Regions from separate parts of the Streptomyces sp. NPDC046939 genome, predicted to be linked through region 1. Evidence: riboswitches for the same ligand, from Rfam matches in the RefSeq annotation. Region 1 holds a riboswitch; each other region holds the start of a gene.
What was found. A riboswitch is a leader RNA that binds a small molecule or an ion and turns the genes downstream of it on or off. The one in region 1 is predicted to bind cyclic di-AMP.

Region 1 (10,282 bases):
CTCGGGCGTCATGTGGATGTCCGGCCACCACTCCGCGTACGCCCCGACCTGGATCATGGTCAGGTCGAACGGGCCGTGCGCCGCGCCGATGTCCTCGAAGCCCTGGAAGTACCCGGTGTCACCGCTGTGGTAGACGCGGTGCTCGGGTCCGGCCGCGACCCAGGACGCCCACAGGGTGTGCTGCGGGTTGCGCAGGCCCCGGCCGCAGAAGTGGCGGGCGGGCGTGGCGGTCAGGGTCACGTCGCCGACCTGGGTCGACTCGTGCCAGTCCAGTTCGCGCAGGCGGTCGGCGGGGACGCCCCAGTGCTCCAAATGCGCGCCGACGCCGAGCGGCACGGCGAAGACGGTGTCCGTCCCGGCGAGCGCCTTGATCGTGGGCATGTCCAGGTGGTCGTAGTGGTCGTGCGAGATGACGACCGCGTCGACCGGGCCGAGCGCCTTCAGGGGCAGCGGCGCCGGGTGCAGGCGCCTGGGCCCCGCGAAGGCGAACGGGGAGCAGCGCTCGCCCCACACCGGGTCGAAGAGGACCCGTACGCCGTCGATCTCCACGAGGACGCTGGAGTGGCCCATCCATGTCGCGCGCAGGCCGGTGGCGGACGGTTTCGCCAGGTCGGCGAGGGTGGTGGCGTGGACGGGGACGGTGCCCGTCGGGGCGCGCCGGGCCCGCTCCTCCTTGCGGAAGTAGACCTTGGCGAAGTCGAGCATCGACCCTTCGGGCTTGGTGCGGGTGCCCTGCGGGTTCTGGAACTGCCCGTCCGCGAAATTCGGCGACCTGCGGATCCGGGCGAGGCGGGCGCCCGTGGCCTCGGCGCCGAAGGCTGCGGGCTGCAGCGAGCGCAGCCCTGGGGTCAGGGAACGTGGCACAGCGCCTCCCGTTGATCGATCAGGTTCTTCCATTATGTGCCGCGGGCACGCACCTTCAGGAGGCGGACTCCAGATGTGCCTTGATGAGGTGCGGGTCAACGAAGCCCTTGGCCGTCACACGGTCCCCGGAGGACTCCCCGCGCAGCCTGCGCCCGATCCACGGCACCAGGAACTCGCGCGCCCAGTGGATGTCGTCGCGGCGCACCGCGAACGTGCCGCGCGGCGGGAGGAGCGGCCAGGGCTGCTCCGGGTCGGCGGGCACGTCGAGGCCGAGCGCCTGGGCGGCGCGCAGGGCGACGCGGGTGTGGCCCTCGGCGGAGAGGTGGAGGCGGTCCTCGTCCCAGGCCCGGCGGTCCTGGACGGACTTGAGGGACCAGAGGTCGAGGACGGGGCAGCCGTAGCGGTCGGCGATGGCGCGCACGTGCATGTTGTACGTGGCGATCTTGCCGCGCAGGTGCTTGAGGACGGCCACGTCGCGGGTGTCGAAGCCGGTGGCGACCAGGACGGTCCCGGCGGCCTCGGCAAGCCGGGCGACGGCCTTCTCGAACCGTTCGGCGACGTCGTCGGGGTCGGTGCCGGGCCGGATGATGTCGTTGCCGCCGGCGACGAAGGTCACGAGGTCGGGGGCGAGCTCGACGGCCCTGGGGACCTGGTCGGCGACGATCTGGTCGATGAGTTTGCCGCGTACGGCGAGGTTGGCGTACTGGAAGGTGTCCTCGGGAACGCGGTCGTCGAGGAGGACGGCGAGCCGGTCGGCCCACCCGACGAAGCCGCCGTCGGGACCGGGGTCGCCGACGCCCTCGGTGAAGCTGTCCCCCACGGCCGCGTAGGACCGAATCGTTCCGCTGACCACTGCGCCGCTGAGTGCTGTCGATTCGTTTGCCACGGCCACACATCTTTCACCTTCGGATGTGACCTACGCGATCGTAACCAGGGGTTGACGAGGGGTGAGAAAACACACTCGGCGCCCGGGGAATAACTCCGGGCGCCGAGAAACACGCAGGTGCGGTGGTGTCAGATGGCGACGCCGTGCCCGCGCAGGTACGCGACCGGGTCCACGTCGGAGCCGTAGTTCGGGGACGTACGGATCTCGAAGTGCAGGTGCGGGCCCGTGACGTTGCCGGTGGCGCCGGACAGGCCGATCTGCTGGCCCGCGCTCACGGTCTGCCCGGCGGAGACGCCGAGGGACGACATGTGGGCGTACTGCGAGTAGTGGCCGTCGGCGTGGCGGATGACGACCTCGTTGCCGTACGCGCCGTCCCAGCCCGCCGAGACGACGGTGCCCGGGCCGACGGCCTTGATGGCGGTGCCGGTGGGCACGACGAAGTCGGTGCCGGTGTGGTAGCCGCTGGACCACATGGAGCCGGAGGCGTGGTAGGCCGTGCCGGTGGAGCCGGCGACGGGCTTGACCCAGCCGGAGCTGTTCGTGGTCGTGGCGGCGGCCTTGGTGGTGGTGGTCTTCTGCTCGGCGCCGTTCAGCGTGAGCTTCATGCCGGGCAGGATGCGGTTCGCGTCCGCGCCGACGACCTTCTTGTTGGCCGCGTACAGCTTCTTCCAGCCGCCGTCGACCTTCTGCGCGGCGGCGATCTTCGACAGCGTGTCGCCGGACTTGACCGTGTAGGTCCGCGCGGTGGTGTCGCCGCTCGCCGCGTGGGCGCCGGTGGCGCCGATGAGCGGCAGGGCGAGCGCGGCCCCGCCGGCCGAGACGACGGCGGCGGCGCGGGTGATGCGCTGGGTCTTCGAGCGGCGGTGCTTTGCCTTTGCGGGCATGCCGGTTTTCCTCTCCGTCGCCTACGAGGTGAGCTGTCGGGTTCGGGCTGGAGTTGCCCGGCCGCGCCCGTCGTACGGGACACGGCTTCACCCCTAGCCGCGCTGGGGACATCCCTGGCGGCGTTCTGCCTGTGGGTCCCCCGCTCCTGCCGTCACGGGTCGTGGTTCGGGAATCCGGGCGGCGGCAGGATTAGGCGTTCCGTCCGGAGTGAAAGGTGACCGTAATCGAACGGCAAAGGCGGCGACAAACACCGAATTCGCGGAAGGGGCCGATTTCTTGATCACCTCAGGGCTTTCCGCGTCACCCAGCGTCAATGACATCCCTTTTCCGCCGTTGTCCCGCTTGGGAATTCGACGGAATGCGATACCGGAAGATCGCCACGTACCGTCACCGTTATGAGCCTGCTCACCCTTCCTGTCGGGGTGGGTTCCGCAGGCCGTGTCGTATCGTCTGACCGGCGCCCGCTGACACGAGCAACGCGGCCGCATTCGACCCGGGAGGAGCCCCCGTGACGCAGCACGTCCCGTCCACCGAGCCCGAGCTGTCCGGAGTGCGCAACTTCCGTGACGTGGGCGGCCTTCCGACCGTGGACGGCCGGCGCGTGCGTCCGGGAGTGCTCTACCGCAGCGGGCACCTCGCGCACGCCACCGCCGAGGACGCCGCGTTCCTCGCCGGGCTCGGCCTGCACACGATCTTCGACTTCCGCAACGCCGCGGACCAGCGCCTGGACGGCGCCGACGTCGAGCTGCCGGGCGTGCGCAATGTGAATCTGCCGCTGACCGACCCGGCGGACGGCGCCGAGTTCTGGCGGATGGTGCGCGACGGGAACATCGACCAGCTCCGCGCCCTGCTGTCCGAGGGCCGCGCCGCCAACCGCATGATCACGTCGTACCGGGCGATCATCTCCCAGCGCACCGCCGAGCACGGCCGCGTCCTGCACGCGCTGGCCGAGGACAGCGTGCCCGCGCTCATGCACTGCGCGGCGGGCAAGGACCGGGCGGGCCTGTCGATCGCGGTGACGCTGCTCGCCGTGGGCGTGGAGCGGGACGCCATCGAGGCGGACTACCTGGAGTCGAACGCCAGGCACCGCCGCTACAAGGTGCGCCGCAGTGGCACCTCGCCGGAGACCTACTCCCCCGAGGTCATGGAGCTGCTCAGCCCGCTGTTCGACGCCCGCGCCGAGTATCTGCGCGCGGCGTTCGAGACCATCGAGGAGACCTGGGGCACGACGGACCGCTACTTCGAGGAGGGGCTCGGGTTCGGCGCGGCCGACCGCGACCGCCTGCGCGAGCGCCTCCTCGACTGAGACCGGTGAGACCGGTGAGATCGGTGAGACCGGGCGGCGGCCCCTACCGGTTGGCGCCCAGCGTGAACAGCATGTAGATGAACGCGGCCAGGGCGTGGCCCGCGAAGACGTAGACGAGGACCCGCACCCAGATGCCGCGGGGCAGCTTGTCCTCGATGTTCCGGTTCTGGCTCATGTCAGACCTCTCGGGTCGGGCCGGCGGCCGGGCCGAGGCACAGCGCGGCGGTCGGGCTCTGCAACAGGGTGTGGACGAAGAGGAGCTCGGCCCCGCCCCGGTCCGCGGCGGCGATCCGGTGCGGGGTGAGCGAGTCGAAGTGGGCGCTGTCGCCGGGTTCGAGCCGGTAGGACGTGTCGCCGAGGCGCAACTGGAGCCGCCCCTCCAGGGCGTACAGCCACTCCTCGCCGGGGTGGACGCGGACGATGTCGCCCTGCGAGCCGTACGGCACGTGAACGCGCAGGGCCTGCATGCCGCGGCCCGGGGAGCCGGCCTGGAAGTAGGTCCAGCCGCCCGCCTCAGTCGCCTCCATGGCGTCGGCGCGGACGACGGCGTCACGGTCGGCCGGGGTCTCGCCCAGGAGTTCGGAGACCGTCGTACCGTAGATACGGGCGAGCGCGAGCAGCATCGGCAGCGACGGCTGGCGCTGGCCGGTCTCCAGGCGGGACAGGTGCGCGGGCGAGAGCCCCGCGGAGCGGGCGGCGGCCTCCAGGGTGAGGGCGGCGCGGCGGCGCAGGGCACGCAACTGAGGTGCGACGGTGGGCAGCTCGGCGGAGGCCGGGGTCCCCTCCGGCAGGGCAGGGCTCATACCTTGATTGAGCCAGAGCCCTGCCTGAGAGGCAAATTTCTTGCCTCTCAGGCAACTCGGACGAGAGTCAGCGGTTGGCGACCGCCTGCTTGATCAGTGTCCTGCCGAAGTCCCACATCAGGCCACCGCCGCTGTGTGCGTCGTCCATCACGGCCGTGAACGCCTCCACGAAGCGGTCGACGTCGGCCTCGTCGATCACCAGCGGCGGGATCAGCTTGATCACTTCGAGGTGGTCGCCGGAGACCTGCGTGAGGATGCGGTGCTTCTGGAGCAGCGGCACGACCACCATCTGCGCGAACAGGCCCTTGCGCGCGGCCTGGAGCATGGTCCAGCGGCTGCGGAGCTTGAGCGACTTGGGCCTGCCGAACTCGATGCCGATCATGAGCCCGCGCCCGCGGACGTCGCTCAGCAGCTCGTACTGGTCGGTCAGCGCGGTGAGGCGGGAGGAGAGCAGTTCGCCCATCACGCGCGCGTGGGCGACCGTCTCCTCGTCCTCCATGACGGAGAGGACGGCGAGCCCGGCCGCCATGGCCTGGGCGTTGGAGCCGAAGCTCGCCGAGTGGACGAGGACGCGGTCCATGGACGAGTAGACCTTCTTGAAGATCCAGTCCTTGCCGATCGTCGCGCCGACGGGGACGTAACCGCCGGAGAGCGCCTTCGCCACGCAGACGAGGTCGGGCTCGACGCCGTCCTCGTGCTGGTAGGCGTAGAAGTCGCCGGTGCGGCCGAGCCCGGTCTGCACCTCGTCGGCGATGAGCAGCGCCTTGTGCTTGTGCAGCAGCTCCTGCGCGGCGCGCAGATAGCCGGGCGGCGCCTCGTGCACGCCCTTGCCCTGGATCGGTTCGACGATGAGCGCGGCGACGTCGCCCTTCTTCAGCTCCTTGGCGAGCGCGTCGAGGTCGCCGAGGGGGACGGCGGTGTCGGGCAGCAGCGGGGCGAAGCCGTCGCGGAAGCCGTCCTCGCCGTTGACCGAGAGCGATCCCGTGGTCAGGCCGTGGAAGGCGTGCGCGCAGTACAGGACGCGCGGCTTGCCGGTGGCGTAGCGGGCGAACTTCAGCGCGGTCTCGACCGCCTCGGTGCCGCTGTTGCCGAAGAAGACGCGGTCCAGGTGCGGGCTGTGGGTGAGCAGCTTCTCGGCGAGCAGTCCTGGCAGCGGCTGGCAGTCGAACCGGGTGAGGTCGGCGAGCGAGGCGTCGAGGACGTCGTGCAGCGCCTTGCGCACGACCGGGTGGTGGCGGCCGAGGCCCATGACGCCGAACCCGGCGAGCATGTCCAGGTAGTCGTTGCCGTCCGCGTCCCAGAACTGCGCGCCCTCGGCCCGCTCGTACACCTTGTCGAAGCCGATGGTGTGGAGCATCTTCGGCAACTGGTGGTTGAGGTGCTTGGCGTGCAGCTCGTACCGTTCGGCGCCGCGCTCGGCGAGGAGCTTGCCGAGGTCGAACTCCTTGGTCATACGTGGTTCTCCTTGCCGGCCTTCTCTGCCGTACTGGCCTTCGGGTTCAAGCTCGTACTGATCCGCCCGGCGATCTCCACCGGCGTCAGGCCGATGTCGGCGAGCACCTCGCCCCGTTTCGCGTGTCCCAGGAACTGCTCGGGTATGCCGAACCGCCGTACGGGCACGTCCACGTCGGCGTCGCCGAGCGCGAGCGCGACGGCCGAACCGACGCCCGCCGCGCGGGAGTTGTCCTCGACGACCGCGACGAGGTCGTGCGCGGCGGCGAGCGGCGCGAGGTCCGGGTCGACGGGCTTGACCCAGCGGGGGTCGACGACCGTGCAGGGGATGCCGCGCGCTTGAAGGAGTTCGGCGGCCCGGAGGCAGACCGGGGCCATGACGCCGACGGAGACGAGCAGCACGCGCGCGTGCTCGGCCCGGTGCAGGACGTCGATGCCGCCCACCCGGTCCACCGCGGGTATCGGCGCCCCCACCGACTCCTTGGGGAAGCGCAGCAGGGTCGGGGCGTCGTCGACGGCGACGGCCTCGCGCAGTTGCGCGCGGAGCTGGTCGGCGTCGCGCGGCGCGGCGATCCGCAGGCCGGGGACGACCTGGAGGACGGACATGTCCCACATGCCGTTGTGCGAGGCGCCGTCGACGCCGGTGATCCCGGCCCGGTCGAGGACGAAGGTGACGCCGCAGCGGTGCAGGGCGACGTCCATGAGGAGCTGGTCGAAGGCGCGGTTGAGGAAGGTCGCGTAGACGGCGACGACCGGGTGCAGGCCGCCCGTCGCGAGGCCCGCGGCGGAGACGGCGGCGTGCTGCTCGGCGATCCCGACGTCCCAGACGCGGTCCGGGAACTCCTCCGCGAACTTCGTCAGGCCCACCGGGTGCAGCATGGCGGCGGTGATCGCGACGACGTCCTCGCGCTCCCGGCCGATCTTCGCGATCTCCTCGCCGAAGACCGAGGTCCAGGACGGCCCGTTCGACGGGGCGAGCGGTTCGCAGGTCAGGGGGTCCATGACGCCGACGGTGTGGAAGCGGTCGGCCTCGTCGGCGAGCGCGGGCTCGTAGCCGCGGCCCTTCTCGGTGAGGCAGTGCACGAGGACGGGGCCGTGGAAGCGTTTGGCGCGGCGCAGCGCGGACTCCATCGCGCCCACGTCGTGCCCGTCGATCGGTCCCACGTACTTCAGGCCGAGGTCCTCGAACATGCCCTGCGGGGCGAACGCGTCCTTGAACCCCTTCTTCGCGCCGTGCAGGGACTCGTAGACCGTGTGCCCGACCACGGGCGTGCGCAGGAGGACGTCCTTGCCCCAGGCCAGGACCTTCTCGTAGCCGTCGGTGGTGCGCAGGGTGGCCAGGTGGTTGGCGAGGCCGCCGATGGTGGGGGCGTAGGAGCGCTTGTTGTCGTTGACGACGATGATCAGCGGGCGGTCCTTGGCGGCGGCGATGTTGTTCAGCGCCTCCCAGGCCATGCCGCCGGTGAGCGCGCCGTCGCCGATGACGGCGACGACGTGGCCGCGCTCCCCCTGCACCTGGCGCGCCTTGGCGAGTCCGTCGGCCCAGCCGAGGGCGGTGGAGGCGTGGCTGTTCTCGACGATGTCGTGCTCGGACTCCTCGCGCGAGGGGTAGCCGGAGAGGCCGCCCTTGCCGCGCAGCTTGGAGAAATCCTGACGGCCTGTCAGGAGTTTATGTACGTAGCTCTGGTGGCCGGTGTCCCAGACCAGCTTGTCGACGGGCGACTCGAAGACCCGGTGCAGCGCGATGGTCAGCTCCACCACGCCCAGGTTGGGTCCGAGGTGGCCGCCGGTCCTCGCGACCGCGTGGACCAGGAACTCCCTGATCTCACCGGTCAGTTCGCCGAGCTCCTCCTCGCTCAGCGCCTTCAGGTCGCGCGGCCCCCGGATGGTTTCCAGAATCGTCACGTTCGAGCCCCCTTCCCGTTGCCTCTCACGGATTCAGCTCACGGTGACGCCGGGCGTACCCGACGCGACGCCGTCCTTCTCCATCTGCTCGGCGATCTTCATCGCCTCTTCGATCAGCGTCTCCACGATCCTCGACTCGGGCACGACCTTGATGACCTGGCCCTTCACGAAGATCTGCCCCTTGCCGTTGCCGGACGCGACGCCGAGGTCGGCTTCCCGGGCCTCGCCCGGACCGTTCACCACGCACCCCATGACGGCGACGCGCAGCGGCACCTCCATGCCGTCGAGCCCCGCGGTGACCTCGTCGGCCAGCCTGTACACGTCGACCTGGGCCCGCCCGCAGGAGGGGCAGGAGACGATCTCCAGGCGCCGCTGCCGCAGGCCGAGCGCTTCCAGGATCTGGATGCCGACCTTCACCTCCTCGGCGGGCGGCGCGGACAGGGAGACGCGGATGGTGTCACCGATGCCCTCGGAGAGCAACGCCCCGAACGCGACGGCCGATTTGACGGTGCCCTGGAACGCCGGGCCCGCCTCCGTCACGCCGAGGTGGAGCGGGTAGTCGCAGGCTGCGGCGAGCTGCCGGTAGGCGTTGATCATGACCACGGGGTCGTTGTGCTTCACCGAGATCTTGATGTCGCCGAAGCCGTGCTCCTCGAAGAGGGACGCCTCCCACAGCGCCGACTCGACCAGCGCCTCCGGCGTCGCCTTGCCGTACTTCGCCAGCAGCCTGCGGTCGAGCGAGCCCGCGTTCACACCGATGCGGATCGGTGTGCCCGCGTCGGAGGCCGCCCGCGCGATCTGCCTGACCTGGTCGTCGAACTTCTTGATGTTGCCCGGGTTCACGCGGACCGCCGCGCACCCCGCGTCGATCGCCGCGAACACGTACTTCGGCTGGAAGTGGATGTCCGCGATCACCGGGATCTGCGACTTGCGCGCGATGGTCGCGAGGGCGTCCGCGTCGTCCTGCGTGGGGCACGCCACCCGCACGATCTGACAGCCGGACGCGGTCAGCTCGGCGATCTGCTGGAGCGTGGCCCCGATGTCCGCGGTCCGTGTCGTCGTCATCGACTGCACGGACACGGGTGCGCCGCCTCCCACGGCGACCGGTCCGACCTGGATCCGGCGGCTCGCGCGCCGCTCGGCCAGGGGCCGGACCGGTACCTCGGGGAGGCCCAGTGAGACGGGCTCTCCGGCGTTCACGGCGTCGTCACCCGCGGTTCGCGGCGACGGTCTCGGTCATCGCCCGCAGGGACTCCTTGAGCGAGCCCATGGTGGCGAGGACGGCCGTCGGCTCGTAGCCGCAGTGCGCCATGCAGTTGGCGCAGCGCGGGTCCTTGCCGCGCCCGTACGCCTCCCAGTCGGTCTTCTCGATCAGCTCCCGGTACGTGGGCACGTAGCCGTCGCTCATCAGGTAGCAAGGCTTCTGCCAGCCGAACAGGGAGTAGTTCGGGATCGCCCACGCGGTGCACGGGAAGTCGACCTTGCCCTCCAGGAAGTCGAGGAACAGGGGCGAGTGGTTGAGCCGCCAGCGCCGCCGGTTGCCGCCCGCGAACGCCTTCTTGAACAGCTCGCGGGTCTGTGTGACGCCGAGGAAGTGCTCCTGGTCGGGGGCCTTCTCGTAGGCGTAGGCGGGCGAGATCATCATCTCGTCGACCTCGAGGTCGTCGTTGAGGTAGTTCATCACCTCGATGATGTTCTGCGGCGTGTCGTTGTTGAAGAACGTCGAGTTCGTCGTGACCCGGAAGCCGCGCCGCTTCGCCTCCTTGATCGCCTCCACGGCCTCGTCGAAGACGCCTTCCTTGGCGACCGACTCGTCGTGGCGCTCGCGCATCCCGTCGATGTGCACGGTGAACGCGAAGAACGGCGAGGGCGTGAACTTGTCGATCTTCTTGCGCAGCAGCATCGCGTTGGTGCACAGGAAGACGTACTTCTTCTTCGCGACGAGCTGGCGCACGATCTCGTCGATCTGCGGGTGCATCAGCGGCTCGCCGCCCGCGATGGAGACCATCGGCGCACCGGATTCGAGGACGGCGCCGACGGCCTGGGCGACGGGCATGCGCTGCTTCAGCACCCCGGCCGGGTGCTGGATCTTTCCGCACCCCTCGCACTTCAGATTGCAGGCGTAGAGCGGTTCCAGTTCGACAATGAGCGGGAACTTGTCCCGCCTGCGGATCTTCTGTT
Region 2 (10,282 bases), on a different contig from region 1:
CCTGGAGGGACTGACGGCGACGGTGGAGGAGACGGAGGACTCGGCCCCCGGCGCGGGCAGTTACTGGTCGGAGGCGTTCCAACGCCTCCTGGGCACGCTGCGCCTGCGCCGGACGATGCGGGAGGAGCTGCTGCCGCCCAAGCCCTGACCGCAGCGCCCGGCACCCACAACGCCCCGCATCGCCGGTCCGCCCCCGGCGGGGCTACGCCTCGGCGGGGCTACGCCTCGGCGGGCTGCCGCACGTTGGCCCGTACCCACTCCACGATGGAGGCGGTCGTCGCACCCGGGGTGAAGATCGCGGCGACGCCCTGCTCCTTGAGCGGCGGGATGTCGTCCTCGGGGATGATGCCGCCGCCGAAGACCTGGATGTCGGCGGCGTCGCGCTCCTTGAGGAGTTCGATGACGCGGGCGAAGAGGGTGTTGTGGGCGCCGGAGAGGATGGAGAGCCCGATGGCGTCGGCGTCCTCCTGGATCGCGGTGTCCACGATCTGCTCGGGCGTCTGGTGCAGGCCCGTGTAGATGACCTCCATACCGGCGTCGCGCAGCGCCCGCGCGATCACCTTGGCCCCGCGATCGTGGCCGTCGAGCCCCGGCTTCGCGACGACCACGCGGATCGGACCGGCTGCCACACCCATCACTGCCTCCATGAAGTGACTGACCCCCGGGCCTTGGTACCCGGGCCGCGGGGTCCGGATACCCATCCGGGACATCCGAAGTGAACGAACGTTATCCACAGCATCCCGCAAGCGGCCGTTTCACGGTGCACGGGGAGGGGGAAATCACACAAAGGGACATGTTCACTGCGCGCCGCCACCGTTCGGGCCGGTAGACCAGCCGCTTCCGGGACAGGCGCGAGGGGAGCCGCTTCAAGGACGCCGCGCCATCGCGCCGCCATCCGTACGACACGCCCGCGGGATCGACTTCGCTCGGCTCCCCATCGAGTGCACACGGGGGACAGAGGCGCCCCCCGCGTGCCGACGGGAGGCTGACCTATGCAGGTCACGAGGTACTCGCCCTTTCGCCCGCTCTGCCGGGTGCTGCCGGTTAGACTGGCCGGTCTGTCGCTCGCCCTGCTGAAGGCGACAGCGCTCGAGCTGGCGATCCTCGCGGGCCATCTGTTCCTCTACCCCTCGGGCATCCTCCAGGAACGAAGGCATCCGGAGGCGCTCACTCCGGCGGAGCTGCGGGAGCTGGACGAGGAGACGGACGCCGACCCGGACACCCTGAAGGACATGGCCGGCCTCGCGGACGCGCCCGAACTCCCCACCCGGGCCAAGCCCCCGGTCCTCCTCCTGCACGGCTTCATCGACAACCGCTCCGTCTTCGTCCTGCTGCGCCGCAGCCTGGCCCAGCACGGCAGGCGCCGGATCGAGTCGCTCAACTACTCGCCGCTGACCTGCGACATAAGGACGGCGGCGGCGCTGCTCGCCCGGCACGTGGAGGAGCTGTGCGAGCGGACGGGCCAGGACCGCATCGACGTGGTGGGCCACAGCCTGGGCGGCCTGATAGCGCGCTACTACGTGCAGCGCCTCGGCGGCGACGAGCGGATCCGCACCTTGGTCACGCTCGGCACGCCGCACTCCGGGACGCGGGTCGCACCGCTCGCGGACGCGCACCCGATCGTGCGCCAGATGCGCCCCGGCTCGTCGGTGATCGACGAGTTGAGGATGCCCGCGCCCGGGTGCCGTACGCGTTTCGTGAGCTTCTGGAGCGATCTCGACCAGGTAATGGTGCCGGTGGAGACGGCGTGCGTGGACCACGAGGACCTGCTCGTGCAGAACGTGCGCGTGACCGGCATCGGACATCTGGCCCTGCCGGTGCACCCGGCGGTGGCGACCGGCATCCGCCAGGCGCTCGACGCCGACCCGACGCGGGAGGGAGGCAATGCCGCCGACTCGGTCGGCGGCCTGACGGTGGCGTGATGACGACGCCCGGCCGGGCGGGGCAAATCCGGCGAATTGTCGAACGCGGCTCGAACTCAGCACCAACTCCGCGCCCATGGTTCACCGAAAGGCGGCTGATTGCCCGATTACGCGGGGCACGGAACCTGCCGAAGATTGTCGCGCCCTCGTACCGCCGGGTACAGTCGCCGCACTGCTCTGGCAGCCCCTGTCGTCGAGGCGAAAGAGAAGTCGGTGAACGACCGATATCCGTCGGGGACCGCGCACTACGCGGCGGCCGACGGGCACTCCACGACCAGCTTCGGAGCCGACCCCCTCTTCGGTGACTTCCCTGGCAACACCCCGTACGACGCGGCGTCGTACGACACGGGTTCCCACGAATCGGGTTTCTACAACACGGGCCAGTGGCCGACTTCGTCGTACGACGCGGCGGCGTACGCCTACGGCACGAGCGGGCACGAGACGGGCAGTTACGACACGACCGCCGTCTGGGCGGTGACCGAGCAGCAGCACACAGGACAGTGGCCCGCCGCACAGCCCTACGACACGCAGGGCTACGGCACACAGATCCACGAGGCGCAGGTCGACGCCACGCAGACCTTCGAGGCGCCGGTCTTCGGGACGACGGCGTACGACACGGGCGCGTACGACGCCACCGCCTGGAACTCGGCGGAGCCGGAGACCAGCACCGACACCGCCGTGCACGCCTACGTCCCGGACCAGTACACCCCGGCCGAGTACCCGCTGGCCCACGACGAGCGGGAGGACGCGCCCGAGGCCGCCTCCGAGCCCGAGCCGGAGCCGGAAGCCACCGGTCCGGAGCCCGAGTTCACACCGCGCGCGGCGACCCGCACCGCCGCCCGTTCCGCGGCCCGTTCGAGGCGCCGCACCCCCGCCAAGCGCTCCGCGCTGCTGACCATCGCGGTGCCGTCGGTGTGCGTGGTCGGGGTCGCGGGCATCGCGGCGGCGTCGGTGGGCGGTGGCGGGGAGGAGGGCGGCAAGGCGCAGGCGGCGTCGGCGCCCGACGCGGCCGCGGTGAAGCCGTCCGTCGCCAACAACCAGCTCGACACGCAGCTCAAGGACCTCTCCGCGGACGCGGGCGACTTCGCCGACCGGGCGAGCCGTACGCAGGAGCGGATCGACCTGCGGGCGAAGCAGGAGGCGGACCGCAAGAGGGCCGCCGACGAGGCCGCGCGCAAGGAGGCGGCGCGCCCCAAGTTCGCGCTGCCGGTGAAGCGGCACGGGCTGAGCGCCTACTACGGGCAGGCCGGCATCAACTGGATGTCCGTGCACACGGGCATCGACTTCCCCGTCTGGTACGGGACGCCGGTGATGGCGGCGACCGACGGGACCGTGCGCACGCAGACCAACTCCGCGTACGGGAACATGGCGATAGTCACCGCGAAGGACGGTACGGAGACGTGGTACTGCCACCTGTCCTCGTACACCGTGACGAGCGGACCGGTGAAGGCCGGTGACGTGATCGCGCACTCGGGCAACTCCGGCAACTCGACCGGGCCGCACCTGCACTTCGAGGTGCGGCCGAACGGCGGCGCCGCGATCGACCCCCTGCCGTGGCTCCGCAGCCACGGCCTGGACCCGACGTAGGAAGCCCGCTAGAGCTTCTCGACCGGCGCGTACCGCAGCAGCAGCCGCTTCGGCTTCGGGTCGCCGAAGTCGATCGTCGCCTCCGCGTTCCCGCCCGAGCCGCCGACGCCGACGACCGTGCCGAGGCCGAACTGGTCGTGGGTGACGCGGTCGCCGACGGCCAGGGAGACGACCGGCTTCTCGTTGGCGCGGCGCGTCGCGAACGCCGGGGTCGTGCGCGAGCGCGACGAGGACAGGGACGCGGCGATGCCGCCCCCGATGCCCTTCGTCGAGGGCGCGGGCGCGGAGCCGCCCTTGCGCTTCCACTCCAGGTGCGCGTCCGGGATCTCCTCCAGGAAGCGCGAGGGCGGGTTGTACGAGGGCTGGCCCCAGGCGCTGCGCATGGAGGAGCGCGTCAGGTACAGCCGCTCCCGCGCGCGCGTGATGCCGACGTAGGCGAGGCGGCGCTCCTCCTCCAGCTCCTTGGTCTGGCCGAGGGAGCGCATGTGCGGGAAGACGCCGTCCTCCATGCCGGTGAGGAAGACGACGGGGAATTCGAGGCCCTTGGCGGTGTGCAGGGTCATCAGGGTGATGACGCCGCTGCCGTCGTCCTCCTCGTCGGGGATCTGGTCGGAGTCGGCGACGAGCGCGACCCGCTCCAGGAAGGCGGAGAGGCCGGCGCCGCCGGTCTCGCCCTCGGCGCCGTCGGTCTCCGCCTGGGCCGCCTCCTGCTCAAACTCCAGGGCGACGGCCGCGAGCTCCTGGAGGTTCTCGATGCGGGTCTCGTCCTGCGGGTCGGTGGAGGACTGGAGCTCGGCGAGGTACCCGGTGCGCTCCAGGACGGCCTCCAGGACGGTGGCCGGTCCGGCGCCGGAGTCGACGATGGTCCGCAGGTCCTCCATGAGCGTGTTGAACCGCTTCACGGCGTTGGTCGAGCGGGCCGCCATGCCGTACGCCTCGTCGACGCGGCGCAGCGCCTGCGGGAAGGAGATCTTCTCGCGCTGGGCGAGGGCGTCGATCATGGCTTCGGCGCGGTCGCCGATGCCGCGCTTCGGCACGTTCAGGATGCGGCGCAGGGGGACGGAGTCCTCGGGGTTGGAGAGCACGCGCAGGTAGGCGAGGACGTCCCTGACCTCCTTGCGCTCGTAGAAGCGGACGCCGCCGACGACCTTGTAGGGCAGGCCGACGCGGATGAAGATCTCCTCGAAGACACGGGACTGCGCGTTGGTCCGGTAGAAGACGGCGACGTCCCCGGCCTTCGCCTCGCCCGCGTCGGTGAGCCGGTCGATCTCGTCGGCGACGAACTGGGCCTCGTCGTGCTCGGTGTCCGCGACGTAGCCGGTGATCTGGGAGCCCGCGCCCGCGTTGGTCCACAGGTTCTTGGGGCGGCGCGACTCGTTGCGCTCGATCACCGCGTTGGCCGCGCTGAGGATCGTCTGGGTGGAGCGGTAGTTCTGCTCCAGGAGGATCGTCGTCGCGTTCGGGTAGTCCTCCTCGAACTGGAGGATGTTGCGGATGGTGGCGCCGCGGAAGGCGTAGATCGACTGGTCCGCGTCACCGACGACGCACAGCTCGGCCGGGTCCGCGTCGTGACCCTCGGCGTCCTCGGCCGGGCCGACCAGCTCGCGCACGAGCGCGTACTGCGCGTGGTTGGTGTCCTGGTACTCGTCGACCAGGACGTGGCGGAAGCGACGCCGGTAGTGCTCGGCGACGTCCGGGAACGCGCGCAGCAGGTTGACCGTGGTCATGATCAGGTCGTCGAAGTCCAGCGCGTTCGCCTCACGGAGCCGCGACTGGTACATCGCGTACGCCTGCGCCACGGACTTCTCGAAGCCGTCGGCCGCCGTCTTGGCGAAGTCCTCCTCGTCGATCAGCTCGTTCTTCAGGTTCGAGATCTTGGCGCTGAAGGACTTCGGCGGGAACTTCTTCGGGTCGAGGTCCAGGTCGCGGCAGACCAGGGCCATGAGCCGCTTGCTGTCGGCGGCGTCGTAGATCGAGAACGACGACGTGAAGCCGAGCTTCTTGGACTCGCGGCGCAGGATGCGCACGCAGGCGCTGTGGAAGGTGGAGACCCACATCGCGTTCGCCCGCGGGCCCACCAGGGCCTCGACGCGCTCCTTCATCTCGCCTGCGGCCTTGTTGGTGAAGGTGATCGCGAGGATCTGGCCGGGGTGCACACCACGCTCGGCGAGCAGATAGGCGATGCGGTGGGTGAGGACGCGGGTCTTGCCGGAACCGGCGCCCGCGACGATGAGCAGCGGCGAGCCACCGTGCACGACGGCCGCCCGCTGGTTCTCGTTCAGCCCCTCCAGGAGCGCCGCCGCGTCCACGGCCGGGCGCGGGGCGCCGCCGCGGTAGTACGCGTCCCTGGCCGGGGGCACGTCGAACTTCCCGCCGAACAGGTCGTCCGGGATCGGCTCGGGCTCCGGTCCCTCGTGCTCCGGGTCGGGCGGCGGCGGGGGCCCATCGGTCCGGTTCTGGAGGCCCGCCAGGAAGCTGTCGTCAAAGAGGCTGCTCATCGCCTTACGAGTCTAGGCCGACCCACTGACACACCGCCCCCTCCTTCCGGACACCGCACGCCACTGTCGCCAAGGTCACGAAAATGTATCGGGCATATCGCACAACGACCTTCACAGCAGCAACACGCGTTGGCTACGGTGCTGCGCGGGCCGTCCGTCCCCACGACCGCGAGCGCCGCGGCGAGCGGGCTGCCCCCGCCGAGTCCCGTACGCCGTGAGGCAGGGAACCGGGGACCCACCGAACCTTGGGGTGAATCGGCCCGACGCCCAGTCGGCGCCGTAGGGCAGCCTTCCGTACGCCCGAACCCGACAGCTAACCCGGTAGGCGGACCACGGAAGGAGTCGCCTGCCTTGGCGTCGCACCGCAAGACGCGCACCCGCTCCCGGCTGACCGGTGGCCTGCGCACCACCCCCGCGGTCGGGATCACGACCGCCGCCCTGACCTCGGTGGCCCTCCTCTCGCAGACGGCCCAGGCGACGCCCGCACCGGCGAGGCCGAGCCTGGAAGAGGTGCGCGAGAAGGTCGACACGCTGTACCGGCAGGCGGAGACCGCCACGCAGAAGTACAACGCCGCCAAGGAGCGGACCGACAGCAAGAAGCGCCAGGTCGACAAGCTCCTCGACGACATCGCCGAGCGCACCGACCAGATGAACACGGCCCGCCAGAAGCTGGGCCGGTTCGCCGCCGAGCAGTACCGCACGGGCGGGATGAGCGACACCGCGACGATGTTCCTCGCGGACGACCCCGAGGACTACTTCGCGCAGGACCGGCTGCTCAGCCGGATGACGGCGGACCAGAAGAAGGCCGTCGACGACTTCCAGACACAGCAGCGGGCCACCGCGAAGAAGCGCACCGAGGCGCAGGAGAGCCTGCGCCAGCTCACCACCTCGCAGACGGATCTGCGGACGTCGAAGCAGAGCGTGCAGTCGAAGCTCGCCGACGCGCGCGAGCTGCTGTCGAAGCTGACCGCCGAGGAGAAGCGGCGGCTCGCCGCGATCGAGCGGAAGAAGGAGGAGGCGGCCCGCAAGAAGGCCGCCGAGCTGGCGGCGAAGCAGAAGGCGCGGGAGGAGCGCGAGAGGAAGGCGGCGGAGCAGGCGGCCGAGGAGCGGGAACAGGCCGGTTCGGGCACCGGGTCCGCGGGGTCCACGGGCTCCGCCGGATCGGGCTCCACCGGGTCGGGCTCCACCGGCGACGCCTCCGGCAGCACCTCGTCCGGTTACGCGGCCAAGGCGGCGAAGGCGCTCGCGTTCGCCAGGGCTCAGATAGGCAAGCCGTACGTGTGGGGCGCCACGGGGCCGGGCTCCTACGACTGCTCGGGTCTCACCCAGGCGGCGTGGAAGGCCGCCGGGATCTCACTGCCGCGCACCACCTGGGACCAGGTGGAGTTCGGCACGACGGTCGCTCTCTCCGACATCCAACCCGGTGACCTGGTCTTCTTCTACGACGACATCAGCCACGTCGGCCTCTACCTCGGCGACGGCATGATGATCCACGCCCCGAAGCCGGGCGCGTACGTGCGCGAGGAGTCCATCTACTACGACGGCACGTCCTCGATCCACAGCGTGGTGCGGCCCGCCTGACTCCGGCCGCCCCGGGGCGCGGGGGCGGCTCAGGTCCAGAGCACGGCGATGAAGATGTTGGCGAGGGTGAGCGCGCCCACGGCCGCGAACAGGCCCTTCTCGGCCTTCTCCTCGTCACGCTTCACGTAGACGATCCCGAGGATGACGATCAGGATCGCCAGCTTCACGCCGATCTTGATGTTGTTCACGGTGTTGTCGTCGGCCTGGTTGAGGCCGACGAGCGCGACACCCGTCACCAGCATGGTCAGGGCGCCGTGCAGCATCGCCTTGGTGAACCGGGCCTCGCCCCGGCCCAGCGCCGACATCTGCGTGAGGAAGCCGCCGAGCAGCGCGGCGATGCCGATGATGTGCAGGCCGACGAAGAGATGGATGAGTACGTCCATGGTTGCGGAGCCTAATGGGGCGGCTGAGGCCGTCCGACAGCGGGCGTACGCGAACGGTGGCGGACAGCGGCCTGTCACTCTCCGCCACCGCCCGCAACAAAAGAGGCAGTTGCGAACAATGCGCGGCTGACCCGTGACGCCCAGGTTTAGCGTCCTTGCTCAGGTGACCGGCTCCCCACCGCCGCCCGGGCCAGGGGCGGCAGCCGGACACCACCGCCGAGAAAAGGTCCGGCGGCGCCCCGCTCCCCCTGTGCGGGTCGCCGCCGGACGTGCGAGAAGGCGGCAGCACGACCGGAAGGACGTGGCACTTCGTGCCGGCAGCGCATCGCAAGCCCCGCCAGCGTGTTCTCAAGGGCCGTACGGTCCGCACCGCGACCACCCTCGCCCTCGCCTCCGCGGCCTCCGTCACCGCCCTCGACGGCGGCGCGGCGCACGCGGAACCGGACCCCACCCCCGCCCAGGTGCGGACGGAGGTCGACCGGCTCTACCGGGAGGCGGAGGTCGCCACCGAGAAGTACAACGGCGCGAAGGAGGAGGCCCGCAAGGCCCGCGAGCGGGTGGACGCGCTGCGGGACGAGGCGTCCCGCAGAACCGATTCCCTGAACGCGCAGCGCCGGCGCCTCGGCGCGGTCGCGGCGGCCCAGTACCGCGCGGGCGGCGTCGACCCGTCGGTCCAGCTCCTCCTCTCCTCCGCCCCGGACCGCTACCTCGACCAGGCGTCGATGGCGGACCGCGTGGGCGCGCGGCAGGCGTCCGCCATCGCGCGCGTCCGCAAGGAGCTGCGGGGGATCGACCAGGTGCGCGACCAGGCGGACGGGTCGCTCGCCGTGCTCCGCGCGCGGCAGGCGGAGCTGGAGAAGCAGAAGAAGACGGTGACGGGGAAGCTGGCGGAGGCCCGTCGGCTGCTCAACCGGCTGACACCGGCGGACCGGGCGCGGGCGACGGGTGAACCCGGCCGGGCCTCACGGTCGGCGGTCCGGACCGGTCCGGGCGCGGCCGAGGCGCCCGACTCCCGCGCGGCGGCGGCGATCGCGTTCGCGCGGGGCGCGCTCGGCAGCCCGTACGTGTGGGGCGCGACCGGGCCGGACGCGTTCGACTGCTCGGGGCTCACCCAGGCCGCGTACCGCGCGGCGGGCGTGTCCCTGCCGCGCACGACGTACGCGCAGATCGACGCGGGCCGGCGCGTTTCCCGCTCCCAGCTCCGCCCCGGCGACCTGGTGTTCTTCTACTCGGGGATCAGCCATGTCGGCCTCTACATCGGCGACGGACAGATGATCCACGCGCCGAACCCGAGCGCGCCCGTGCGGATCGCGCCGATCGACCAGATGCCGTTCGCGGGGGCGACGCGGGTGGCGTAGGCCGCGCGGCCGCGCTTCACAGTGCCTTCAGGCCCGCCGCCGTGGCCGCCGCCAGCCGTTGCAGATGCCCCTTCGGCAGCTCCGGGTTCCGCACCACCACCGAACGCCAGTACAGCGGGCCCGAGATCAGGTCGAGCGCGAGGTCCTCGTCGATGCCGTCGCGCAGTTCGCCGCGGGTGACCGCCGCCCGCACGATGCCGCTGGCGACGCCGTGCTGACCTTCGCGGAGAGCCTTCTGCAGGGCCTCCGCGATGTCCGGGTTGCGGGCCGCCTCCGCCTGGAGGTCGGGGAGGATCTGGCCGGCGACGGGGTGCTTCAGGGCGCGGGACGTCACGCGGTACAGGAGCAGCAGGTCCTCCTGGAGCGAGCCCGTGTCCGGTGCTGGCAGCCCCTGGACGGCTATCGCGGAGACCAGGTCGAGGACGAGGTGGAGCTTGGAGCGCCAGCGCCGGTAGACCGCCGTCTTGCCGACGCCCGCGCGGCGCGCGATGCCCTCGATCGACATACGGGCGTAACCGACGGCGGCGAGTTCCTCGAAGACGGCGGCCCGGATGGCGTCGGTGACGTCCTCGCGGAGGACGGCGGCCCCGGCCGGGGCCCGGCGCCGGGGCGGCGGCTCGGTGGCGTCGGCGTTGGTCGTCATGCGGCCAGCATAGTTCCGTGACGACGAGACGGTTGCGTTCCGACGTCCGCACGGCCTACGCTCACGTCACGACGATACGGGCCCGTCCCGACGTAAACGGCAGGCAAACAACAGGCATACCCGCGCCGACCCCGCCCGCCCGGCGGGGCCCGCCCGCCCTCCTCCCGCCCCGACCGAAAGCAGCGGATGTGAGTCAGGTCCTGGAGACACCCCCCACCCCGGCGACCCCCTCCCCCGGCGCCCCGGCAGCGCCCGGTGCCACGGCGGAGCCGGACGCCGCCGCGCTCGCCGCCCGGTACGGGCTGACCGT
Region 3 (10,282 bases), on a different contig from region 1:
CGGTTTCCGGACGGGCCCAAGCCCGATCCCGCCGGGTCGCACTTCGAGCGGCGTATCCGCAGCTTTCAGCCGCGCCGCAGCCGGGTGACGACCGCGCAGGCGGACGCGTTGCAGCGGCTGTGGCCGAAGTGGGGGCTCGACATCGACGGGCAGCGGGTGCTCGACCTGGCGGAGATGTTCCCCGGCGTCGACCGCGTCGTCCTGGAGATCGGCTTCGGCATGGGCGAGGCCACCGCGCAGATGGCCGCCGACGACCCCACGACCGGCATCCTCGCCGTGGACGTCCACACCCCGGGCCAGGGAAATCTCCTCGGCCTCGCCGAGCGCGGCGGCCTGACCAACGTACGGGTGGCCAACGGTGACGCGATCATCCTGCTGCGCGCGATGCTCCCCGAGAACAGCCTCGACGGCCTGCGCGTCTTCTTCCCCGACCCGTGGCCGAAGAAGCGGCACAACAAGCGGCGCCTCATCCAGCCGGAGTTCCTCACCCAGGTCGCGGGCCCCCTCAAGCCGGGCGCGCTCGTGCACTGCGCGACGGACTGGGAGGAGTACGCGGAGCAGATGCTCGAGGTGCTCACCGCCCACCCCGATTACGAGAACACGCAGGCGGACGGCGGGTACGCCCCGCGCCCCGGCTTCCGGCCGCTGACCCGGTTCGAGGGTCAGGGTCTGAAGAAGGGGCATGTGGTGCATGACCTGCTGTTCAGGCGGCGCTGAGCACAGGCCCCGTCGCGGCGCCGCGCATCCCTCGTTAGGGTCAATGAGTGGCCTCGTACCCCAGTAGTCCGCCGCACCAGGACCACGCCGCCGGCCCCCGGCCGACCGGCGCGGTCCCGCATCCGCGCTGGTGGGAGCGGAAAGGTGTACGGGCCACCGCTCTGGCCACGCTGCTCGCGGTCTCCGGCGCCGTCATCGCGGCGCTCGTCCGGGAGCAGACCGGCACGGAGGGGTTCCTGGTCGGTCTCGGCCTGGCCCTGGTCCCCGTACCGCTGCTGATAGCCGCGTTCCGCTGGCTGGACCGGGTGCAGCCCGGGCCCTGGCGGAACCTGGTCTTCTCCTTCGCCTGGGGCGCCTGCGCGGCGGCCCTGATAGCGATCGTCGCCAACAGCTTCGCCACCCGGTGGATAGAGACCGCCACCGCGGACCCGACCGGCGCCGATACCCTCGGCGCCACCGTGATAGCGCCCGTCGTCGAGGAGAGCGCCAAGGCCGCCGCCGTGCTGCTCGTCTTCCTCTTCCGCAGACGTGACTTCACGGGCGTCGTCGACGGCGTCGTCATCGCCGGGGTGACCGCGACCGGCTTCGCGTTCACCGAGAACATCCTCTATCTGGGCAACGCGTTCGGCACCGACCAGCTCACCGGGACCGGCCCCGGCCTCACCTCGGTGACGGCAGCGACCTTCTTCGTGCGCGTCGTGATGTCCCCGTTCGCGCATCCGCTGTTCACCGTGCTCACCGGCATCGGCTTCGGGGTCGCCGCCGTCCTCGCCCCCGAGCGCGGCAGGGTCCGTCGCGTCCTGGTGCCGCTCGCCGGGCTGCTCGTCGCGATGGCCATGCACGCCTTCTGGAACGGCTCGTCGTCCTTCGGCGAGTACGGCTTCTTCGCCGTGTACGCGGCTTTCATGGTGCCGGTGTTCGCGCTCGTCACCTGGCTCGCGATCTATCTGCGCCACCGCGAGCTGCGCACCGTGCGCACGGAACTCGGCGTCTACGTCGGCGCCGGATGGCTGGCCCCGCCCGAGCCCTTCGCGCTCGGCTCGCTCAAGGCGCGCCGCCTGGCCAAGGAGTTCGCCGCGCACTACGGCGGCAAGGAGGCGGAGCGCGCGGTCACCGCTTACGAGGCGTACGCGACCTCGCTCGCACTCCTGCGGCATCGGGCCCGCAAGGGCGGGGCGGGCGCCGACTTCGCCGTACGGGAGCGGGAGCTGCTCGACGGGCTGTGGGAGCGGCGCGGCTACGCGCGCGCGGCGCTGGCGTACGCCGCGCAGGTCACCACCCCCATGTGGCGCCCTCCGGGGTACGCGGCACCGATGGCGCCCGGCGCCGCGTACCCGTACCCCCCGTACCGCTGCTGACCGGTCTCAGGCGGAGGCGTCCGTGAGGCGGGCGATCTCCTCGTCCGTGAGGGTCAGGTCGGCCACCGCGAGCAGCGCGGGAAGCTGTTCGACCGTGCGCGCGGACGCGATCGGCGCGGTCACGGTGGGCTGCGCGGCGAGCCAGGCCAGGGCGACGGTGGCGATCTCGGCCTCGTGCGCCCGGGCGATCTCGTCGAGCGCGGTCAGGACCTTCCGGCCGCGCTCGGTCTCCAGGTGCTTGGCGGCGCCGCCCGCCCGCTGACTGTCCACCTCGACGCCGGGCCGGTACTTGCCGGTGAGGAAGCCGGAGGCCAGCGCGTAGTACGGGACGGCGGCGAGCCCCGCGCGCGAGGCGATCTCCTGGCGGCGGCCCTCGTAGGTGTCGCGGGAGACGAGGTTGTAGTGCGGCTGGATGGCGACGTAGCGGGCGACGCCCTCGCGGTCGGAGAAGTCGAGGGACTCCTGGAGACGGTCGGGCGAGATGTTGGAGACCCCGATGTCGCGGACCTTGCCCGCCTTCACCAGCTCGTCGAGCGCGCCGATGATCTCCTCGACGGGGATCGTCTCGTCGTCGTCGTAGTGCGTGTAGTACAGGTCGATGTGGTCGGTGCCGAGGCGCTTGAGGGAGGCGTCGGCGGCGGCCTTGATGTTGTCCGCGTGCAGGCCGGGGAAGTCGGGGTGCTTGGCGACCTTGGTGGCGATGACGACGTCGTCGCGGTTGGAGCGGGCCTTGAGCCACTTGCCGATGATCGTCTCCGACTCGCCGCCGTGGTTGCCCTCGACCCAGGCCGAGTACGAGTCGGCGGTGTCGATGAAGTTGCCGCCGCCGGCGGTGTAGGCGTCGAGCACCTCGAAGGAGGCGGCCTCGTCGGCGGTCCAGCCGAACACGTTGCCGCCGAGGGCGAGCGGGAAGACCTCCAGGTCGGAGGAGCCGAGCTTGCGCAAGGGAGAAGAAGTCATGCCGTCATTCAACGCCCCCGCGAAAGCGAGTGTTCCGTCAGACGGGCATCAGAGTGCCAGGCCCTTGCCGCGCAGCCAGGCCGCCGGGTCGACGCCGGTCGCGTCCCCGCCGGGGTGGACCTCCAGGTGGAGGTGGTCGCCGGTGACATTGCCGGTGGCGCCGACGCGGCCGATGACGTCGCCGGTGGAGACCTTCTGGCCGACGCTGACATTGAGCGACGACTGGTGGCAGAACCACAGCTCGGTGCCGTCGTCGAGGGTGAGGATCGTGCGGTAGCCGTAGGCGCCCGCCCAGCCGGCCTCGGTGATGGTGCCGCTGTGGACGGCGTAGATCGGCGTACCGGTGGGGGCGGCGAAGTCCAGGCCCGTGTGGTAGCCGGAGGACCAGAGCGAGCCGGGCTGTCCGAAGGTGCCGGTCAGCGTGTAGGAGGCGACGGGGAGCTTGTAGCTCTTGGCCAGCTTGGCGAGGCGCTCGGCCTCGGCCTTCTTCTTGGCCTCCTCCTCCGCCCTCTTCTTGTCGGCGGCGGCCTTGGCCTCGGCCTTCTCCCGCTTGGCGGCGGCTTCCTCGGCGGCCTTGCGCGCGGCGGCCTGCTCGGCCTCGGCCTGCGCCTTGGCGTCGGCGGCGTCCTGCTGCGTCTCGGCCTGCTGCATGATGCGGGCGCGCAGCGCCTCACCGGCGTCCGCGTGCCCGCCGCTCATCGCGGTGAGCGGGGCGGTCTCGGCGGGGGTGGTGGCGGGAGCGGAGTCGTCGGCCATGAGCGCGCCGACACCGGGCAGCGACGTGGCCTCCGGCAGCGAGTCCTTGACCGCGGAGAGGTCCGGCATGGATATCCGGACCGCGGGCTTGCCGCCCTGCGCGGTGGCGATGCCGCCCGCGCCGACGGCGGCGATGACGCCGACGCCGAGGACCGTGGAGCTGCGCGCGAGGCCGCCGCGCTGCCGGGCCACGCGGTGCTTGCCGCGGACGGGGCGGACGGACTCCTCGGTAGGGTTCCACTCCTCCCAGCTCTCGCGCGGGGGGCCGGCGAAGTCGCCGTCGGCGGGCTGGGCGGGGTACCCGGAGAGCTCCGGGGCAGGACGGTTCGACGCCACGGGGGCGCTCTCCTTTCCTTCCTTCTCGCCTACCGGGTTAGCTGACGGGTTCGGAGCAGGAAGGTCTCCTACGAGCACGGTCCGGCGCCCGGAAAGCGTCGGAACGATGCCTGATTCACCCCAAGTTGGTGGTTCCCCGGCTCCCTCGTGGGATTAGGCGCGTGCGCACGGAGCCGTCGCTGGTGACGGCTGGGACGACCGTGCTGCGTTATCGAACGTTAATAGACAGCGGAGGGTAATTCCAAGCCGTCCCAGGCTCGTTAAACCTCACAGTTTCTGACGTAGTGTCAATCGTTATGCGGAGCGACGCCGTTCGGTCACCCCCGGTGATGTCGATCAAGGACGGCGTACGGCGAGCAGCGCCATGTCGTCGCTGGCCCCGCCCCCGGTGTGCAGCCGCACCTCCTCGGCCAGCGTCGCGAGGAGCTCGTCGGGGCCGGGGAAGACGCGCCCGGCGAGCCGGGCCGCCGGATCGTAGAAGACACCTTTCGCGTCGCGTGCCTCGGAGAGCCCGTCCGTGTAGAGCAGCAGGGTCGCCGCGGGCGGGAACTCCGCCTCGGTCGCCCGGTCCGGCCAGGAGCCGAGTTCGCCGAGGCCGAGCGGGAGCGCCGCCTCGGCGGGGGTGATCACCCGGACCGTGCCGTCGCCGTGCAGCACGACCGGCTCGGGGTGGCCGCGGTTGAGGATGCGCAGGAGGTCGCCGCCGTGCGGGATCTCGGCGAGCACGGCGGTGGTGAACCCCTCGAAGTCGTCGATGCCGCGCCGCCGCGACCCCTCACGGGCCAGCGCCCGCTCCAGGCGCTGGGCGACCGCCTCCAGGCTGTCCTCCTGCTCGGCGGCCTCCCGGAACGCCCCGATGACGACGGCGACGGCGGCGACCGCGCCCATGCCCTTGCCGCGTACGTCGCCCACGACCATGCGGACGCCGTGCGGGGTGTCCTGCACCGCGTACAGGTCGCCGCCGATGAACGCGTCGGCCTGCGCCGCCTCGTACCGGGCCGCGATGGCGAGCCCCGCGATCCGCCCGGCCGGGCGCGGCAACACCGCGAACTGGGCCGCCGCCGCGATCTGCCGCGCGGACGCCAGCTCCTCGTCGTCGCGGTGCTTGATCCGGTTGAGGAAGCAGGCGAGGACGCACACGGTGGCGACGGTCGCCATCTCGGTCCACACACCGCTGTGGAACGACGCGTATCTGAGGTGCACGGCGACGATCGCGCCGATCGAGGCGACGCCCGCCGCGATGGTGCTGCCCAGCGAGAAGAACGGCGCGGCGACCAGCGGCGCCGCGCTGAAGAGGGGCGAGCCGGCGAATCCGGACGGCGTGCAGTACTCGTAGACCGCGCCGCCGATGATGAGCAGCAGGGGCAGGATCCGCAGGAGGACGGGCGTGCCGGGGGCGTCCGCCGGATACCTGTGCCGCCCTCCTCGCTGCCCCACCGCTGCTCTCCTGCCGTCCGCGCCCGCTGTCCGGCGCCTCACCAAAGGGTTTCCGGGGAGGGGGCCGGGGGGCGAGCGGTGCTGCTCCGTCCGGGTCAGGCGGGGAACGGGGTCAGCCCGGGAAGGGGACGTGCCGAGAAAAGGAACGAGGCCGGAATCTCGGAAGATTCCGGCCTCGGCCTTCAGTAGCGGGGACAGGATTTGAACCTGCGACCTCTGGGTTATGAGCCCAGCGAGCTACCGAGCTGCTCCACCCCGCGTCGGTGAACCCAACAGTACGCCATCAGGGACGACGAATGCCAATCGCGGCCGTGTCCGGTGCCTCCCGGGTGGCGTTAAGAGGACATGACCTCAACTCGACGCGTACTCACCGCTGCCCTTCTCGCCGTCGGCGCCACCGCGATCGTGGCCCCGGCCGCGCAGGCCGACACCACGCCCCAGGCCAAGGGCAACATGATCTCCCCGACCGCGATGCTCGACACGGTCAGCACCATGGCCATCCCGGCCTCGCACCGCGACGGGGTGCCCCGCACCGCCGAGCAGCTCCAGGGCATCCACCAGCTGAGCAAGCTGAGCGAGCTGCACCAGCTCACGGACCTGGTGGCGCCGGTCACCGGCCTGCTCGTCTGACCACACCCGCCCGAACGGAACCGGAACACGCCGGAGGGGCGGCTGCCGAGCGCAGCCGCCCCTCCGGTGTGTCCGGACCCCTTCGGGTCGGTCACGAGCGCGACAGAACAAAGCCGGGCCGCCCGATCAGGCGGCCCGGCGCGTACGGCGTACGGATCAGCGGTTGCCGTTTCCGTTGCTGGAGAGGATCGGGATGTCGTCCAGGATGTGCGAGAGCGCCTCGTCGCCCTTCGTCTGCGTCGAGTTCTCGACACACTGCTGGTTCTGCGGGGACGTCAGGATGTCCTGGACACCGATGTTGACCAGGCCCACGACGTTCTGGATGTCCGCCTTGGCGGGCAGGCCGATGCAGGGCTTGTTCAGCGAACCCTGGATGAGCGCCATCTGCGGGCTCATGTTGCCGTACGTCGCCGAGTTCCCGTAGGCCTGCGACGCCTGGTTGCCACTGAACGAAGTGGTGCCGTTGTCGTCGCCGTTCGCCAGCGCCTGGGGGGCCGCCGCCGCGGAGATGCCGACGAGAGACGCGGTGACGACTGCGGCCGCCACGGCCTTTTTCACCATGAGAGAAATCCCCTTCAGTTGTTTCAGAGAGCACCCGTACCAACCACACGCGAACCGGTTTGGTTGTCCGAATTCACCCGGATGGGGGCGCGCACACCGTGCGAACATCCGGACTCTCGGCACAACGGGTGAACCTGCGAAACCATCCCGGGTCCGGGGAGTTGTTCCTGACGCAGTAACCGGTGCCTGTCAGAAAAGGAACAGACATAATGCTCAAGAAGGCAATGGCCGCAGCCGCGGTCGCCGTGTCCGTGGTCGGCATCTCCGTGGCGGCCGCGCCCTCGGCGCTCGCGAACGGCGACGACAACGGCACCACCGCGGCCAGCGGCAACGGCGCGCAGCAGGCATTCGGCAACTCCTCGACCGACGGCGACATGAGCCCGCAGCTCAGCCTGGTCCAGGGTTCGCTGAACAAGCCCTGCATCGGCCTGCCGGCCAAGGCGGACATCCAGAACGTCGTGGGCCTGGTCAACATCGGTGTCCAGGACATCCTGACGTCCCCGCAGAACCAGCAGTGCGTCGAGAACTCGACGCAGAGGAAGGGCGACGAGCCGCTGTCGCACATCCTGGACGACATCCCGGTCCTCTCCTCGAACGGTACGCAGAACGGCTGAGTCCCTGCGCAACCGGCCCGGGCCGTCCGCGTCGTATCGCACGCGGGCGGTTCGGGCCTTTTTACCGGGCGCCGGTCCGCTTCGTCGCCCGGTCGGCACAGTTTCCTCAGCCGGTGCCGGCTCGTTTGCTACGCGGAGTCCCAGAAACTTCCTCGGTAAAAGGAGAAAAGCATGTCCCTGAAGAAGAGCGTCACGATCGTCGCCGGCGCCGTCATGGCCTTCGGCATCGCCGCCCCGGCGTTCGCCGACGCCGGTGCGCAGGGCGCGGCCGTGAATTCCCCGGGTGTGCTCTCGGGCAACAACGTGCAGGCCCCCATCCACATCCCGGTCAACGTCTGCGGCAACACCGTCGACGTCATCGGTCTGCTGAACCCCGCTTTCGGCAACCCCTGCGTCAACGACTGAGGCGCGACCGCGCAGTATGTATTACCGCCGACCCCGGTGCCTTCCGGCACCGGGGTCGGCTTCGAATTGGAGCGGGAAAGGAACAACTGTGAGGCAGGCACTGAGAATCGGGGCCGTGACGGTCGTCGCGGCGACCGGCATTCTGTCCGTGCCGGTGACGGCCGCCTCAGCATCGTCGGACGATCAGGGACGGGCGAGCGGTTCTCCCGGTGTCCTCTCGGGCAACTCGGTGCAGATTCCGATCACCATCGGCGCCAACGCGTGCGGCAATTCCTTCGACGCGGTGAGTGGACTCAACCCGGCGACGGGGAACGCGTGCGGGAACGCGGCCCCGGCCGGGCAGAAGCAAGAGCACGAGCAAGAGCCGGAGCAAGAACACGAGCGGCAGCGGGAACGGCAGCGGTCGGCTCCGGTCGCGGGCGACGTACGCGAGGACGCGCCGGAGACAGCGGTACGCGCGCGGCCCGAGGGCGAGCGGCTCGCGGAGTCGGGCGCCGGGGAGGAGCTGGCCGCCGCCGCGGCCGGGGCCGGACTCCTGGCCGGCGGCGCGATCCTGTACCGCAGGGGCCGGACGGGCCTGGTACGACGGTGATGCCGGGCCGGGAAGAGCAGCCAGGGCGCTCTTCCCGGCCCACAGAGGAGGCCGCGGTGGAGGCTGCCTACCAACGGCGTGACGCCGACGGCTGGGAGGGAGGCAGCGCGGCTCTTCTCATGACAGCCCCCAGTCGACCACCGAACCGCCGCTCCGGATGCACCGGTTCACCCGTTTGCCAGGCATTTCACCCCCATGGGTCCGGTCGGCTCGGGTGCGGCCCGGCCCGGCTGCCGTGACAGGTACCGCTCGACCCCGGCGACCAGCGCGGGCGCGGTGTACGTCGCCCCGTGCACGAAGCGCATCGCGGGCCCGTAGTCGGGCGTCGTGACCAGGCCCGCGAGGAAGAGGCCCGGGTAGGCGGAGGTGAAGCCGCGGCCGACGCGCGGGGTGTGTCCGGGGCCCGGCGCCAGCATGTGGCGGACCCGGGGCGCGAGCACGGTCATCCGTTCGCGGGTCGCCCGGAACCCGGTGGCCGCGATGACGTGATCGGTCTCGAACTCCTCCAGGCCCTGCGTCGTACCGACCGTACGCACGTGCAGCCGGCCCGCCGAGGGACGGGCGTCCACGATGGTGCGGCCCATGCGGAGGTCGATGGCGCCCGCGTGCACACGGTCCCTGACCCACCAGGCGCCCGCCGGGCCGAGGGCGCTCTCGGCGATGGCGGCCCGGGTGCGCTCCGGCAGCCGCCGGAAGGCGCCGGGCCGCTCCGAGTAGAACCAGTTCCGCCAGCCGCAGCCGAGGCCGCTGTGCGGGGCGCGCAGGCTCTGGTGCCAGGGGCGGGTCCAGGACGGCGGGACCGTGTTCCAGTTCAGGGCGGCGGCGCGGGCGACGATCCGGACCCGGGTCCCCTGCTCGGCGAGGAGCGCGGCGATCTCCAGGGCGGCCTGACCGGCTCCGACCACGGTCACGTCCGCGTCGCGGAACCGGCCCAGGTCGTTGTGGTGGCTGCTGTGCGACACGTGCTCGGCGGACAGCTTCCGCAGCGCCTCGGGGACGTGCGTGTACGGGAGGAGGCCGGTGGCCAGGGCGACCGCGCGGGCGTGCAGGGCCTCGCCGTCCCGGGTGCGCAGGACGAAGCCGTCGGGCGTCGCGTCGACGCTCTCGGCCAGCCGTTCGTCGAGCTGGGACACGGCCTCGCGCGCGAACCACAGGCCGTACTCCGCGAACGTCTCGACGGGCAGCGGGCGGCCGTGCTCGGCGGGCACGCCGACGCGGGCGCAGTACCGGTCGAGGCCGAACCGGCCGCCCGGCGCGGAGAGGTGGGACGCCCAGGGCTCCGACTTCAGGAACATGCCCCGGGGCATGTGGTCGCGCCAGGACGCCATCGGTCGGCCGAGGACCCGCGCGTCGAGCCCGCGCGCCTGCGCGTGCGCGGCGATGGACAGTCCGTAGGGGCCTGCGCCCACAACCAGCAGATCGTGCATCAGCAACTCGCCTTTCGTTCGGCCGCCGGGGTCGGGACGGCGGCCGCGGTCTCGGTCGGGCCCGGCGCCTGCGCGGGCACGGCGGCCGGTACGGGCCGCGCCCGGCGCAGCAGCCGCCGTGCCGCGTGCCGGGACCAGGCGGCGGCCATGGCGCGCCCCGGTGCGGGGTCGTCCGGGGCGTGCCACGCCAGCTCCGACGCGGCGGACGGGCGGGGCAGGGTCCGCAGCGCGGACAGCGGCGCGTAGTTCTCGACGACGAAGGCGCGGCCCGGCAGGGCGCGTCCCGCGGGCAGCGGCTGGTGGGTCAGGTCGAGGTACTGGGCGCGTACGACGTCCAGGCCGCCGCCGTCCGCGAAGAGCCGGAACTGGGCGCCTGGCCGGGGGTTGAAGTCCAGCAGGTAGTACCTGCCGGTCGTGGCGTCCACCCGGAAGTCGATGTCGAAGATGCCCCGGTAGCCGAGCGCGTCGATGAGCTGTTCGACGGCGGTG

Region 2: linked by a shared signal. The riboswitch ahead of ABZ877_RS18990 (NlpC/P60 family protein) and the one ahead of ABZ877_RS20945 (LysM peptidoglycan-binding domain-containing M23 family metallopeptidase) in region 1 are both predicted to bind cyclic di-AMP.
Region 3: linked by a shared signal. The riboswitch ahead of ABZ877_RS29255 (M23 family metallopeptidase) and the one ahead of ABZ877_RS20945 (LysM peptidoglycan-binding domain-containing M23 family metallopeptidase) in region 1 are both predicted to bind cyclic di-AMP.

What each region holds. Positions count from the first base shown of each region.
Region 1 covers NZ_JBEYWV010000018.1:136,687-146,968, forward strand. The annotation lists gene ABZ877_RS20935 (MBL fold metallo-hydrolase) at 1-864, opposite strand, end outside; gene ABZ877_RS20940 (SGNH/GDSL hydrolase family protein) at 920-1,702, opposite strand; gene ABZ877_RS20945 (LysM peptidoglycan-binding domain-containing M23 family metallopeptidase) at 1,879-2,634, opposite strand; cyclic di-AMP (ydaO/yuaA leader) riboswitch at 2,640-2,841, opposite strand; gene ABZ877_RS20950 (tyrosine-protein phosphatase) at 3,144-3,941, shown strand; gene ABZ877_RS20955 (DUF6126 family protein) at 3,985-4,116, opposite strand; gene ABZ877_RS20960 (XRE family transcriptional regulator) at 4,118-4,744, opposite strand; gene ABZ877_RS20965 (aspartate aminotransferase family protein) at 4,812-6,197, opposite strand; gene dxs (1-deoxy-D-xylulose-5-phosphate synthase) at 6,194-8,101, opposite strand; gene ispG (flavodoxin-dependent (E)-4-hydroxy-3-methylbut-2-enyl-diphosphate synthase) at 8,135-9,301, opposite strand; gene hpnH (adenosyl-hopene transferase HpnH) at 9,309-10,282, opposite strand, start outside.
Region 2 covers NZ_JBEYWV010000016.1:38,013-48,294, reverse strand. The annotation lists gene ABZ877_RS19015 (DUF5691 domain-containing protein) at 1-148, shown strand, start outside; gene ABZ877_RS19010 (cobalamin B12-binding domain-containing protein) at 219-635, opposite strand; gene ABZ877_RS19005 (alpha/beta fold hydrolase) at 993-1,922, shown strand; gene ABZ877_RS19000 (M23 family metallopeptidase) at 2,136-3,509, shown strand; gene pcrA (DNA helicase PcrA) at 3,518-6,007, opposite strand; cyclic di-AMP (ydaO/yuaA leader) riboswitch at 6,194-6,351, shown strand; gene ABZ877_RS18990 (NlpC/P60 family protein) at 6,359-7,588, shown strand; gene ABZ877_RS18985 (hypothetical protein) at 7,618-7,971, opposite strand; gene ABZ877_RS18980 (NlpC/P60 family protein) at 8,283-9,329, shown strand; gene ABZ877_RS18975 (TetR/AcrR family transcriptional regulator) at 9,346-9,972, opposite strand; gene ABZ877_RS18970 (ABC transporter permease) at 10,161-10,282, shown strand, end outside.
Region 3 covers NZ_JBEYWV010000030.1:96,223-106,504, reverse strand. The annotation lists gene trmB (tRNA (guanosine(46)-N7)-methyltransferase TrmB) at 1-717, shown strand, start outside; gene ABZ877_RS29265 (PrsW family intramembrane metalloprotease) at 765-2,075, shown strand; gene ABZ877_RS29260 (aldo/keto reductase) at 2,082-3,035, opposite strand; gene ABZ877_RS29255 (M23 family metallopeptidase) at 3,084-4,127, opposite strand; cyclic di-AMP (ydaO/yuaA leader) riboswitch at 4,139-4,297, opposite strand; gene ABZ877_RS29250 (PP2C family protein-serine/threonine phosphatase) at 4,464-5,564, opposite strand; tRNA gene ABZ877_RS29245 (tRNA-Met) at 5,751-5,824, opposite strand; gene ABZ877_RS29240 (hypothetical protein) at 5,910-6,194, shown strand; gene ABZ877_RS29235 (rodlin) at 6,351-6,755, opposite strand; gene ABZ877_RS29230 (rodlin) at 6,965-7,369, shown strand; gene ABZ877_RS29225 (chaplin) at 7,547-7,774, shown strand; gene ABZ877_RS29220 (chaplin) at 7,863-8,366, shown strand; gene ABZ877_RS29215 (NAD(P)-binding domain-containing protein) at 8,534-9,793, opposite strand; gene ABZ877_RS29210 (ATP-grasp domain-containing protein) at 9,793-10,282, opposite strand, start outside.